Regions from separate parts of the Psychrobacillus sp. FSL K6-1267 genome, predicted to be linked through region 2. Evidence: a T-box and tRNA genes for the amino acid it is inferred to sense, from the RefSeq annotation. Region 2 holds a T-box; the other regions hold tRNA genes.

Region 1 (4,353 bases), 3.2 Mb from region 2:
AGCCCAGACCACCAGCTAAGGTCCCAAAGTATTTGTTAAGTGGAAAAGGATGTGGCGTTGCTTAGACAACCAGGATGTTGGCTTAGAAGCAGCCATCATTTAAAGAGTGCGTAATAGCTCACTGGTCGAGTGACGCTGCGCCGAAAATGTATCGGGGCTAAACAAATCACCGAAGCTGTGGATTGATACCTTTGGTATCAGTGGTAGGAGAGCGTTCTAAGGGCGTTGAAGTCAGACCGGAAGGACTGGTGGAGCGCTTAGAAGTGAGAATGCCGGTATGAGTAGCGAAAGATGGGTGAGAATCCCATCCACCGTATGACTAAGGTTTCCTGAGGAAGGCTCGTCCGCTCAGGGTTAGTCGGGACCTAAGTCGAGGCCGATAGGCGTAGACGATGGACAACAGGTTGATATTCCTGTACCACCACCCCACCGTTTGAGTGATGGGGGGACGCAGTAGGATAGGGTAAGCGTGCTGTTGGTTATGCACGTCCAAGCAGTGAGGTGTGAGTGTAGGCAAATCCGCACTCTGTAACATTGAGCTGTGATGGCGAGGACTTAGTCCGAAGTTCCTGATTTCACACTGCCAAGAAAAGCCTCTAACGAGGTGGGAGGTGCCCGTACCGCAAACCGACACAGGTAGTCGAGGAGAGAATCCTAAGGTGAGCGAGAGAACTCTCGTTAAGGAACTCGGCAAAATGACCCCGTAACTTCGGGAGAAGGGGTGCTCTTTTGGGTGTATAGCCTAGAAGAGCCGCAGTGAATAGGCCCAGGCGACTGTTTAGCAAAAACACAGGTCTCTGCAAAACCGTAAGGTGAAGTATAGGGGCTGACGCCTGCCCGGTGCTGGAAGGTTAAGAGGAGTGCTTAGCGCAAGCGAAGGTGCGAATTGAAGCCCCAGTAAACGGCGGCCGTAACTATAACGGTCCTAAGGTAGCGAAATTCCTTGTCGGGTAAGTTCCGACCCGCACGAAAGGCGTAACGATCTGGGCACTGTCTCAACGAGAGACTCGGTGAAATTATAGTACCTGTGAAGATGCAGGTTACCCGCGACAGGACGGAAAGACCCCGTGGAGCTTTACTGTAGCTTGATATTGAATTTTGGTGCAACTTGTACAGGATAGGTAGGAGCCTTAGAGCCCGGAGCGCCAGCTTCGGAGGAGGCGTCGGTGGGATACTACCCTGGTTGTATTGAAATTCTAACCCATACCCGTAACCCGGGTAGGAGACAGTGTCAGGCGGGCAGTTTGACTGGGGCGGTCGCCTCCTAAAGTGTAACGGAGGCGCCCAAAGGTTCCCTCAGAATGGTTGGAAATCATTCGAAGAGTGTAAAGGCAGAAGGGAGCTTGACTGCGAGACCTACAAGTCGAGCAGGGTCGAAAGACGGGCTTAGTGATCCGGTGGTTCCGCATGGAAGGGCCATCGCTCAACGGATAAAAGCTACCCCGGGGATAACAGGCTTATCTCCCCCAAGAGTCCACATCGACGGGGAGGTTTGGCACCTCGATGTCGGCTCATCGCATCCTGGGGCTGTAGTCGGTCCCAAGGGTTGGGCTGTTCGCCCATTAAAGCGGTACGCGAGCTGGGTTCAGAACGTCGTGAGACAGTTCGGTCCCTATCCGTCGTGGGCGTAGGAAATTTGAGAGGAGCTGTCCTTAGTACGAGAGGACCGGGATGGACACACCGCTGGTGTACCAGTTGTTCTGCCAAGGGCATCGCTGGGTAGCTATGTGTGGACGGGATAAGTGCTGAAAGCATCTAAGCACGAAGCCCCCCTCAAGATGAGATTTCCCATTACGCAAGTAAGTAAGATCCCTCAAAGACGATGAGGTAGATAGGTTCGGGGTGGAAGCGTGGCGACACGTGCAGCTGACGAATACTAATCGATCGAGGACTTAACCAAATTGTTTGTTTCCATTAATGATGTCTTTTATCCAGTTTTGAGTGAACAACTCAGTAGGGTTTCCATACAACTTGTATTGAAAGCCGACAAGTCTAGTGATGATGGCGAAGAGGTCACACCCGTTCCCATACCGAACACGGAAGTTAAGCTCTTCAGCGCCGATGGTAGTTGGGGGTCTCCCCCTGCAAGAGTAGGACGTCGCTAGGCGATATTATTCCGAAGTAGCTCAGTGGTAGAGCAATCGGCTGTTAACCGATCGGTCGTAGGTTCGAGTCCTACCTTCGGAGCCATTTCTAGGAGAGCTGTCCGAGTGGCCGAAGGAGCACGATTGGAAATCGTGTAGACGGGTAACACTGTCTCAAGGGTTCAAATCCCTTGCTCTCCGCCAGATAGATTTCTTCTTTACATAAATATAATGGCCCCTTGGTCAAGCGGTTAAGACACCGCCCTTTCACGGCGGTAACACGGGTTCGAATCCCGTAGGGGTCACCATTTAAATTAAAACCAGCATTATGGAGGATTAGCTCAGCTGGGAGAGCATCTGCCTTACAAGCAGAGGGTCGGCGGTTCGAGCCCGTCATCCTCCACCATTATAAATTTTCAACACTTATTATTGTCGCGGGGTGGAGCAAATCGTTTCACGAAGAAAGCGATTAACGTCGACGCAAGCGTAGCGTGGAAGACGTAAAATTCACTAATTGCGTAGTTGATTTAAATTTCAACACTTTCTTATTGTCGCGGGGTGGAGCAGTTCGGTAGCTCGTCGGGCTCATAACCCGAAGGTCACAGGTTCAAATCCTGTCCCCGCAACCAAATGGTCCCGTGGTGTAGCGGTTAACATGCCTGCCTGTCACGCAGGAGATCGCCGGTTCGATCCCGGTCGGGACCGCCATTTATCTTTAAAATACATATGTGGCTCAGTAGCTCAGTCGGTAGAGCAAAGGACTGAAAATCCTTGTGTCGGCGGTTCGATTCCGTCCTGAGCCACCATTATGCCGGAATAGCTCAATTGGTAGAGCAACTGACTTGTAATCAGTAGGTTGGGGGTTCAAGTCCTCTTTCCGGCACCACTCACCAGTGGAGGGGTAGCGAAGTGGCTAAACGCGGCGGACTGTAAATCCGCTCCTTAGGGTTCGGCGGTTCGAATCCGTCCCCCTCCACCAGTTTTTAATAGGGGCATAGTTTAACGGTAGAATAGAGGTCTCCAAAACCTTTGATGTGGGTTCGATTCCTACTGCCCCTGCCAAATAATAAGTTAACTTTGAATAATGGCGGTTGTGGCGAAGTGGTTAACGCACCGGATTGTGATTCCGGCATTCGTGGGTTCAATTCCCATCAGTCGCCCCATATTCCTTTTAGTTAGCTCTTTTTTTTATTCTGTGGCGGTCGTGGCGAAGTGGTTAACGCACCGGATTGTGATTCCGGCATTCGTGGGTTCAATTCCCATCGGTCGCCCCATTGGGGTATAGCCAAGCGGTAAGGCAACGGATTTTGATTCCGTCATGCCCTGGTTCGAATCCAGGTACCCCAGTTTTTTGCGGAAGTAGTTCAGTGGTAGAACACCACCTTGCCAAGGTGGGGGTCGCGAGTTCGAACCTCGTCTTCCGCTCCAAATTAAGGCGGCATAGCCAAGTGGTAAGGCACAGGTCTGCAACACCTTTATCACCGGTTCAAATCCGGTTGCCGCCTCCAATTTTTAAAAAGTATTTACTGCCTTCATTATGCCGGTGTGGCGGAATTGGCAGACGCGCGGGACTCAAAATCCCGTATCTTCGGATGTGTCGGTTCGACCCCGACCACCGGTATCTATTATGAAATATCACTTACAATTTGATATTTTGACTAAAGCTTATGAATGCTGTTACCGCAGCTTTTGTAAGCTTTTTTTATATTCTCATTCATGATTATTTTTTAATAGTTTCCATTGATTTTAATTTTTTTACTTATGTCTTACACAGACGTCACAAGCTTTCTCATCTTCTATCCTCAGTTCTTTTATTTCATTAGAATAATCCCTTGAGAGTCATTTCAATGTCTTTATGTCCTATACGATCACTTACTTACTAAATTAATACTTTATTATACATATGTACACTAGCATGCAAATATCTTAATCCATGAATTGAGAATGCATCTCTATTCCGTTTCCTATATTAATTAATTTGTATATATTTTGTATTCGATTGACAAGATAGTCATATCGACATTAATTATATTCATTATTGAGGAATTCATACAACTAAAACTGAATGAACTAGAGAGACGATAAGAGAGGGATAGATGTATGTTTTCCACGATACTAATGGGATTGACGATTTTATTTATGGTAACAAACTTATACTATTTCTTTTCAGGTCGTAAGTATAAGAAAAGTTATTTTCAGTCAACTTTATTCCAAAAACTATTTTTTACTATGCTTGGCATTACCTTTGGATTTGCTGTTCTTTATTATT
Region 2 (4,353 bases):
CTTGCAGAGACTTGCGGTAATTTACTAACCACTTTTTTTCGAGAGCTACGAATGAAAAAAAAGAACCAAAAACGCCAGGAGCTCTGAGCATTTTTGGTTCTAAACAGAAGTTTTTTAAATTGTTTGCCTCGCTTTCCCCATTTGCTTGTCGGGGCAGACATAGGCGCTTGTGCTTTTCTTAGTTTATTGGATAACTTTTTTGCCACCCATGTAAGGTTGTAGTACCTCTGGGATTTTAACAGAACCATCTGGTTGTTGATAATTTTCTAGGATAGCGGCAACTGTGCGCCCAATTGCTAGTCCACTTCCGTTTAATGTGTGTACAAACTCTGGTTTAGCGCCCGTTTCTCTTCTAAAACGGATTCCTGCACGACGAGCTTGGAAGTCTTCAAAGTTACTGCAAGAAGAAATCTCTTTATACTCCCCATAGCTTGGTAACCATACTTCAATATCATATTTTTTAGCAGCAGTGAAACCAAGGTCGGCAGTGCACATACGTAGTACGCGATATGGAAGACCCAAAAGTTGTAGCACTTTTTCTGCATGTCCTGTTAGAAGTTCCAACTGTTCGTATGAATCCTCTGGTTTTACAAAACGTACAAGCTCTACTTTATTGAATTGATGCTGACGGATTAGTCCGCGTGTATCTCTACCTGCAGAACCGGCCTCCGAACGGAAACAAGCACTAAATGCAGTAAACGCTTGTGGAAGTTCTGCCCCATCTAGAATCTCATCGCGGTAGAAGTTGGTTACTGGAACCTCAGCAGTTGGGATTAAGAAATAATCCTCCTCGTTAACTAGGAAAGCATCCTCTTCAAACTTTGGAAGCTGACCAGTGCCTGTTAAACTCATACGGTTCGCCATATAAGGTGGAAGCATTTCCTCGTAGCCATGCTCTTCTGAATGAAGATCCATCATGAAATTCCATAGCGCGCGCTCCAATCTTGCACCTAGACCACGGTAAAAGGCAAAACGGCTTCCAGTTACTTTTGCAGCACGCTCAAAATCCACTATTTTTAAATCTGTGGCGATATCCCAGTGAGCTTTTGTATCAAAATCAAATGAAGGGACATCTCCCCACTTACGGATTTCCACATTATCATCCTCGGAGTCACCAACCGGAACGTCATCATGTGGAATATTTGGAATACGCATCATCATGTAGTCAAACTTCTCTTCTACTTGACGTAGCTCTTCATCCAACGCTTTAATCTCATCGCCAACCTCACGCATACGCACAATTAAATCATCAGCATTCTCTTTGTTTCGTTTCATTTGAGAGATTTTTTGAGAAACCTCGTTTCTTTCTGCCTTTAATACTTCTGTTTTTGCTATTAATTCTCTACGCTTTTGGTCTAAAGGAAGAAATTGATCGAACTCAGAGATATCTTCTCCACGCTTCGCAAGTTTAGCTTTCACTTCTTCATAATTATCACGTACAAATTTTACATCTAACATATGAATTCCTCCTCTTAATATTTTGACACTTTTAACCAACCATTAATTAAATAACGACAAAAAAGCCCCCATCCCTAAAAAAGGGACGAGAGCTACCCGCGTTGCCACCCTGATTGAACTGACACATGATCAGATCCACTTGTCTAATAACGGCTTTTCAACCGGCCACAGCTTACCTATTTTTCAGCTGCGCAACTCAAAGGACGGATTCACAAGGGTCTTTATCAGCTCCCACCAACCGCTGACTCTCTAAAAAAAACTTACTTGTTACTACTTCCTATCATCGTTTTTTAATTCATGAAATTAATCATACTTTACTATAGGTTGACCTGTTTGGCAAGTGATTCCTGAACCATTTGTATAAAATAGGCAGTTATACGATGATCGTTCGTTAATTCAGGATGGAAGGAACATCCTAATATATTGTCCTGTCTAGCCATTACAATTCTATTTTCATGAGTTGCAAGTATTTCTACGCTTTTCCCTACCTCCACAATATGGGGAGCTCTTATAAAAACAGCAGGAAAGTCAGCTGCTACTCCTTGGATTTCTAAAATAGTTTCAAAGCTATTCACTTGACGGCCAAAAGAATTTCTTTCGACAGTAGCTTCTAATACACCAATATGCTGGGAATCCTGATCTTGGATATTCCTTGCTAATAATATAAGGCCCGCACATGTACCAAACATTGGCTTGCCTGATTCTGCAAATTGTTTTAAAGGAATTAGCAAATCAAAGCGATCTATAAGCTTGCGCATTGTGGTACTTTCGCCACCTGGAAAGATTAAACCATCTATATTTTGAAGATCACTTTTTGTTTTGACCAATACTGCCTCTACGCCGCATTCTTCTAACGAACGAATATGTTCCATGACAGCTCCTTGAAGAGCCATTACTCCAATTTTCACCATCTTACCAACCTCGATCTTGCATACGTTCTGCATCTGTTAATCGAGAGATTTCAATTCCCTTCATAGGGATTCCTAAATCCTTTGAAATATCCACTAATAATTTATAATCGCGATAATGAGTAGTTGCTTCCACAATAGCACGAGCAAATTTCTCTGGATTATCAGATTTGAATATTCCAGATCCGACAAACACTCCATCTGCTCCAAGTTCCATCATAAGCGCAGCATCTGCTGGAGTAGCAACTCCTCCTGCTGCGAAGTTTACTACTGGTAATTTTCCTTTTTGTTTGATTTGCAATAAAATCTCATATGGCGCTCCTAAGATTTTCGCTTCTGTCATTAGTTCATCCTCGTTCATATGCACAATTTTTCTAACCTGTGCATTAACCTTTCGTAAATGGCGAACAGCTTCTACAATGTTACCTGTCCCAGGTTCGCCTTTCGTCCGAAGCATTGATGCCCCTTCACCTATACGTCGAGCTGCCTCTCCCAAATCCTTACACCCACAAACAAACGGCACTGTGAACTCACTTTTACGCAAATGAAATTCTTCATCGGCTGGTGTCAGCACCTCTGATTCGTCAATATAGTCCACACCCATTGCCTCTAAAATTCTTGCCTCCGTTATATGTCCAATGCGAGCTTTTGCCATGACTGGTATCGTTACAGCACCCATTACCTCTTCCATTATGCGTGGATCGGCCATGCGAGCAACTCCCCCTGCTGCACGGATATCAGAGGGTACACGTTCTAATGCCATTACAGCCACAGCACCGGCTGCCTCCGCAATTCGTGCTTGCTCTGCGTTAATAACATCCATTATAACTCCACCTTTTTGCATCTCTGCCATACCTCTTTTTACTATCTCAGTACCTGTCATATGTATTTTCATCTTGAATACCTCCTAACTGTTATAAAATTTAGTATAATGATATATGACCATATGAAAAGCGCCAGAAACACTAAAATGAAAGTGGTCAGATTGGATGATACTATGGATTTCCTCATGTTTCCTTTAGAAAAAAATTCAAACAGCCCATTATATGAACAACTATATAAATTTATAAAAGATGCCATAGTACAAGGCAATATTAAGGAAGGAGATAAGCTTCCCTCTAAAAGAAAGCTTGCTGACTATCTTGATCTTAGCCAAACTACAATTGAGCTTTCTTATAGTCAGCTGCTAGCAGAAGGTTACATAAATTCAGAACCTAGAAGGGGATATTTTGTTCAAAATATTGAGGAGCTTGCTTTGATCGAAATAGAAGATTCTCAAATTGTTAAAGAAGAAAAAACTCCATCCTACCATTTGGATTTTTCTCCGGGAAGGATAGATGAGGATTCCTTTCCTTTTACACTGTGGAGAAAATATGCAAGGGATTTGGTTCATGAAGAAAATAAAGAGCTTCTTCAGCTTGGACATCCTCAGGGAGACTATATACTAAGACAGCAAATATCTTCATACCTTTATCAATCTCGTGGTGTAAAAAGTACACCCGAACAAATTATTTTAGGCTCAGGAACAGAACAGATTATGCCACTACTCATACGCCTCCTTGGAAATGAGGCAGTCTATGGCTATGAAAACCCTGGTTATCCACTCTCTCATCATCTTTTTTTAGAGCATGAGGAAAAATCGGTGCCTGTCCGGGTAGATGATGAGGGATTAGTCGTTCAGGAGTTAGAAAACACTAATGCAACTGTTATGTATGTCACTCCGTCTCATCAATTTCCCACTGGTTCTGTTATGTCAGCTTCACGAAGAAGTCAGCTGCTAGCCTGGGCTTATCAACATGAGAAACGTTATATTATTGAAGATGATTATGACAGTGAATTCAGATATACTGGTAAACCAATTCCTTCTTTACAAGGAATGGACCAAAACGACCGTGTAATTTATTTAAGCACGTTTTCTAAGTCTCTGATGCCTTCCTTAAGGATCGCCTATGCGGTACTTCCAAAACCACTTATAAAGCAATACAAG
Region 3 (4,353 bases), 2.8 Mb from region 2:
TGCTGAGCGGATTCCTACGGCAAACTCTCCCTCTCCCTCGGCATTGACCCAGCCGATTGGTGCTGCGTAATAGCCACGGTTCATTTGCTCAGATTCTCTAATAATTTCAATTGCCTCTTGTCTAGGTTCTCCCCCAAGTGCTGGAGTTGGGTGCATTGCCTCTACAAATTCGAAAAGAGAAGAGCTTCCTTTAATTTTTCCTTCAATAGGGGTAAACAAATGCTGAATATCTCTTATTTTCATTAGCTTTGGTCTAGATGGAATTTTAACCTGTTCACAATATTGATCAAATACTTTTCTGATCATATTAACTACGTACTGGTGCTCCATTAAGTTTTTATTGTCAGCTAATAGCGCATCCCCTAGCTTCTTGTCTTCCTCTAGATTTGTACCTCTACGAACCGATCCAGCTAACCCTGCAGATTCAACCTTGCCTTTTTCTAGCTTAACTAATCTCTCGGGTGTTGCTCCAAAGAAAATTTTGTCTTCTTTTTCTAAACCAAACAAATAACTCTCTGGTTGTTCCATAGACGCATTATAAATAGCTGTAGAAGATGAAAAACTATTCTCAAAGGTCAATTTCAAGGAGCGTCCAATGACCACCTTATTAACTTCCTTATTGCGAATACGGTTTGTAACGGCTTCAACCGCAGATAAGTATTCATCCTTTAGTCTATCTTCTCTTTGAAGAAGCTGTGGCTTTTCATGGACTTTTAACTCTTTTACTTGAGCTGTATGAATTAATGTATCTCTTTCTATTCTCAAGTTTTCAAAAGCCGCCGCGCTGTCTTGCTCTTCCGTAATAAGATGGATGCTTACAAATGCCTGGTCATCCCGAATGACTAATTGGAATGTAGCCACAGCAAAAAAACTGGAAGGAAAGCTATTCCACTCCGAGGATATCTTGTTGGCAGGATCGAATGAGAATCCACCAAATAGGATTGGAGATACGTCCGCTTTTTCTATTAAAGAGCATGCACACAACTCTTCCCATTTTTGTGCTATATCCTGATATCTATTTTTTTCTAAATCATTAGCCAGTACATAAGCATGTCCAAGTCCAACCAGTGTGAAGGTTTTCTCTTTGTTTTGCCAAAAGAAACGTTTCCCTTTATAGCAATCCTCTCCGGCTTCAAAAAAGGCGTGAGCGGACATTCTAGATACTTCTATTGTTTCCGTATAAAAACGTAATGTTGTTTTATTTTGCCCGGTGGTGTTCGGCATATATATGACCTCCGTATAAATTACCTGCTGTTAAATTTCTTGTTTTATTACTCTACCCTTTATCATACAACTTTCTCCGCGTTTCGGCACACATTTCGCTACAAATGTATGCTAAAATTGATGTTGAGTCTTTTAAAGGAGAGAAATTTATATGTCACAGGAACTACAAGCTGATAAAGGCTGGCGTATATGGTGGAAGTTGACAAGACCACATACATTAACTGCCTCCTTTGCCCCAGTATTTTTAGGTACAATGATTGCACTTTACTACGTAAATATTGATTGGCTATTATTCTTAGCAATGCTAATTGCATGTTTATTTATCCAGGCAGCTACAAATATGTTTAACGAGTACTATGACTTTGTTAGGGGGCTCGATAGCGAAGAATCAATTGGTATCGGTGGTGCTATTGTTCGTAATGGGGTTAAACCAAAAATAGTACTTCAATTAGCCTTAGCATTATATATCCTTGCAGCGATATTAGGTATATATATTTGCTCCCAATCGTCTTGGTTATTATTGATTGTTGGAGCTGTTTGTATGCTTATTGGTTACCTTTATACTGGTGGACCTTACCCAATAGCGTATACACCATTCGGTGAACTATTTAGCGGTGTTGTCATGGGAATGTTTATCGTATTAATTGCTACATACATTCAGGTTGGTTCAATACCAAACTTTGCCTTATTCCTATCCATCCCTAGTACTCTACTTGTTGCTGCTATTATGCTTTCCAATAATATTCGCGATATAGTTGAGGATACAAAAGGTGGTAGAAAGACGATGGCCATTCTCATTGGTAGAGATAGTGCTATTAATGTGTTAGCCTTATTTTTCATCGTTTCTTATGTATGGATCATTCTATTGGTAATTCTACAGATTATCACCCCTTGGGCACTACTAGTCCTATTAAGTGCTAAGAAACCTTTAGATGCTATAAAACTATTTAAAGCAAAAGAAAATCATCTTGAAGTTGGATTAGCAATGAAGAATACTGCACTCACCAACACGATTTTTGTATTTCTTTTAGGTATAGGGTTATTGCTCGGCTTTATAATTTAACAGTCAGTCAGGAAGTTTAAAAGCTTCCTGGCTTTTTTATTTTTTACTATGTGAATGGGAAAAATGATTTATTATAATTTGGAACACATGGCCAGCCACTAAAATTTGTTAGTATGAATTTGCTATTTATGTGATGATTAAGGCTTGAAAAGAGTTACCTAGCGAAGCAGGATAATGTAAGCAGAATTCAGTGTGTAGAAACCTGTTAAGAAATGTTCTTGTGAATATTAATGAACAAAGTGTGATTAGGTTATAGAGGAGTGGGAATTATAGATGGACAAAAGAACAAAGAAGAAAGTGTATAAATACATAACTCATGATTTGATACCAATAAGTAAAACTTAGAAATGGAATTGTTTTATGAAATCGGTCCTTTCACTCCGTATTAATAAGTAGCATTTACAGAACAAAGGACAAAACATTAATACTCTAAAAACACCTGCGCAACTCTATCTTTTCAAAACAAAAAAGACAACCACCTAAGTGATTGTCTTTTTTTAAGTTATGACCCCTACGGGATTCGAACCCGTGTTACCGCCGTGAAAGGGCGGTGTCTTAACCGCTTGACCAAGGGGCCTTATATATGGCGGAGAAGGAGGGATTTGAACCCTCGCGCCGGTTGCCCGACCTACACCCTTAGCAGGGGCGCCTCTTCAGCCACTTGAGTACTTCCCCATATATATGGCTCCGAAGGTAGGACTCGAACCTACGACCGATCGGTTAACAGCCGATTGCTCTACCACTGAGCTACTTCGGAATAATGGTGGGCCTAAATGGACTCGAACCATCGACCTCACGCTTATCAGGCGTGCGCTCTAACCAGCTGAGCTATAGGCCCATTAATTGGAGCGGGTGAAGAGAATCGAACTCTCATCATCAGCTTGGAAGGCTGAGGTTTTACCACTAAACTACACCCGCTTGATAAAATGGTGGCTCAGGACGGAATCGAACCGCCGACACAAGGATTTTCAGTCCTTTGCTCTACCGACTGAGCTACTGAGCCTCTTCGATTTACACTAAGCTGCGCTTCTCTTCGTCAGCTTCACTCACTCATTAAGTCACATACTTTAGTATGCTCCTTCGTTCGTTCGATTGCTTCCTAGATTTGCTTGCTTATCCTAAATCTCTAAGTTGTTGAAAAATAAATGGCGGTCCCGACCGGGATCGAACCGGCGATCTCCTGCGTGACAGGCAGGCATGTTAACCGCTACACCACGGGACCATTTGGTTGCGGGGACAGGATTTGAACCTGTGACCTTCGGGTTATGAGCCCGACGAGCTACCGAACTGCTCCACCCCGCGACAATAAGAAAGTGTTGAAATTTAAATCAACTGTGCATTTAGTGAGTTTTACGTCCTCCACGCTTCGCTTGCGTCGACGTTATGTATAATATTTTTCCACTAACAATAAGATGGAGGAGGAAGAGGGATTCGAACCCCCGCGCGGTATGACCCGCCTGTCGGTTTTCAAGACCGATCCCTTCAGCCAGACTTGGGTATTCCTCCTAAATATTATGTTGGTGGACCTTGCAGGACTCGAACCTGCGACCGGACGGTTATGAGCCGTCTGCTCTAACCAACTGAGCTAAAGGTCCTTAAGATGGCGGCAGAGGGAGTCGAACCCACGACCTTTCGGGTATGAACCGAATGCTCTAGCCAGCTGAGCTACGCCGCCAGGAAATTTAAATTTAAATTGGTGGAGCCTAGCGGGATCGAACCGCTGACCTCCTGCGTGCAAGGCAGGCGCTCTCCCAGCTGAGCTAAGGCCCCAAATTTATTAATTAACTGGTCGGGAAGACAGGATTCGAACCTGCGACCCCTTGGTCCCAAACCAAGTGCTCTACCAAGCTGAGCTACTTCCCGTATATATGGCGCGCCCGGCAGGAGTCGAACCCACAACCTTCTGATCCGTAGTCAGACGCTCTATCCAATTGAGCTACGGGCGCTAATGTTTCATAAAAGTGGTGCCGAGGACCGGAATCGAACCGGTACGGTAGTCACCTACCGCAGGATTTTAAGTCCTGTGCGTCTGCCAGTTCCGCCACCCCGGCACTTTGATGAATCTT

What was found. The T-box of region 2 lies ahead of serS (serine--tRNA ligase). A T-box ahead of a tRNA ligase gene usually reads a tRNA of that ligase, here a tRNA-Ser.
Region 1: it has a tRNA-Ser gene. The T-box ahead of serS (serine--tRNA ligase) is inferred to sense a tRNA for this amino acid. The anticodon was not compared.
Region 3: it has a tRNA-Ser gene. The T-box ahead of serS (serine--tRNA ligase) is inferred to sense a tRNA for this amino acid. The anticodon was not compared.

Annotation. Positions count from the first base shown of each region.
Region 1 covers NZ_JBBOOR010000001.1:3,264,838-3,269,190, reverse strand. Annotated here, with positions in the region: rRNA gene MHB55_RS16860 (23S ribosomal RNA) at 1-1,900, shown strand, start outside; rRNA gene rrf (5S ribosomal RNA) at 1,992-2,107, shown strand; tRNA gene MHB55_RS16850 (tRNA-Asn) at 2,116-2,190, shown strand; tRNA gene MHB55_RS16845 (tRNA-Ser) at 2,197-2,288, shown strand; tRNA gene MHB55_RS16840 (tRNA-Glu) at 2,318-2,392, shown strand; tRNA gene MHB55_RS16835 (tRNA-Val) at 2,415-2,490, shown strand; tRNA gene MHB55_RS16830 (tRNA-Met) at 2,637-2,713, shown strand; tRNA gene MHB55_RS16825 (tRNA-Asp) at 2,717-2,792, shown strand; tRNA gene MHB55_RS16820 (tRNA-Phe) at 2,815-2,890, shown strand; tRNA gene MHB55_RS16815 (tRNA-Thr) at 2,895-2,970, shown strand; tRNA gene MHB55_RS16810 (tRNA-Tyr) at 2,980-3,063, shown strand; tRNA gene MHB55_RS16805 (tRNA-Trp) at 3,073-3,146, shown strand; tRNA gene MHB55_RS16800 (tRNA-His) at 3,172-3,247, shown strand; tRNA gene MHB55_RS16795 (tRNA-His) at 3,283-3,358, shown strand; tRNA gene MHB55_RS16790 (tRNA-Gln) at 3,360-3,431, shown strand; tRNA gene MHB55_RS16785 (tRNA-Gly) at 3,438-3,512, shown strand; tRNA gene MHB55_RS16780 (tRNA-Cys) at 3,519-3,592, shown strand; tRNA gene MHB55_RS16775 (tRNA-Leu) at 3,624-3,705, shown strand; gene MHB55_RS16770 (potassium channel family protein) at 4,185-4,353, shown strand, end outside.
Region 2 covers NZ_JBBOOR010000001.1:19,051-23,403, reverse strand. Annotated here, with positions in the region: gene tadA (tRNA adenosine(34) deaminase TadA) at 1-87, shown strand, start outside; gene serS (serine--tRNA ligase) at 184-1,458, opposite strand; T-box leader at 1,537-1,751, opposite strand; gene pdxT (pyridoxal 5'-phosphate synthase glutaminase subunit PdxT) at 1,776-2,369, opposite strand; gene pdxS (pyridoxal 5'-phosphate synthase lyase subunit PdxS) at 2,371-3,255, opposite strand; gene pdxR (MocR-like pyridoxine biosynthesis transcription factor PdxR) at 3,364-4,353, shown strand, end outside.
Region 3 covers NZ_JBBOOR010000001.1:2,832,555-2,836,907, forward strand. Annotated here, with positions in the region: gene MHB55_RS14405 (isochorismate synthase) at 1-1,224, opposite strand, end outside; gene MHB55_RS14410 (1,4-dihydroxy-2-naphthoate polyprenyltransferase) at 1,376-2,287, shown strand; tRNA gene MHB55_RS14415 (tRNA-Glu) at 2,793-2,864, opposite strand; tRNA gene MHB55_RS14420 (tRNA-Ser) at 2,872-2,962, opposite strand; tRNA gene MHB55_RS14425 (tRNA-Asn) at 2,970-3,044, opposite strand; tRNA gene MHB55_RS14430 (tRNA-Ile) at 3,049-3,125, opposite strand; tRNA gene MHB55_RS14435 (tRNA-Gly) at 3,132-3,205, opposite strand; tRNA gene MHB55_RS14440 (tRNA-Phe) at 3,215-3,290, opposite strand; tRNA gene MHB55_RS14445 (tRNA-Asp) at 3,434-3,509, opposite strand; tRNA gene MHB55_RS14450 (tRNA-Met) at 3,513-3,589, opposite strand; tRNA gene MHB55_RS14455 (tRNA-Ser) at 3,701-3,793, opposite strand; tRNA gene MHB55_RS14460 (tRNA-Ile) at 3,806-3,882, opposite strand; tRNA gene MHB55_RS14465 (tRNA-Met) at 3,889-3,962, opposite strand; tRNA gene MHB55_RS14470 (tRNA-Ala) at 3,982-4,057, opposite strand; tRNA gene MHB55_RS14475 (tRNA-Pro) at 4,074-4,150, opposite strand; tRNA gene MHB55_RS14480 (tRNA-Arg) at 4,157-4,233, opposite strand; tRNA gene MHB55_RS14485 (tRNA-Leu) at 4,250-4,338, opposite strand.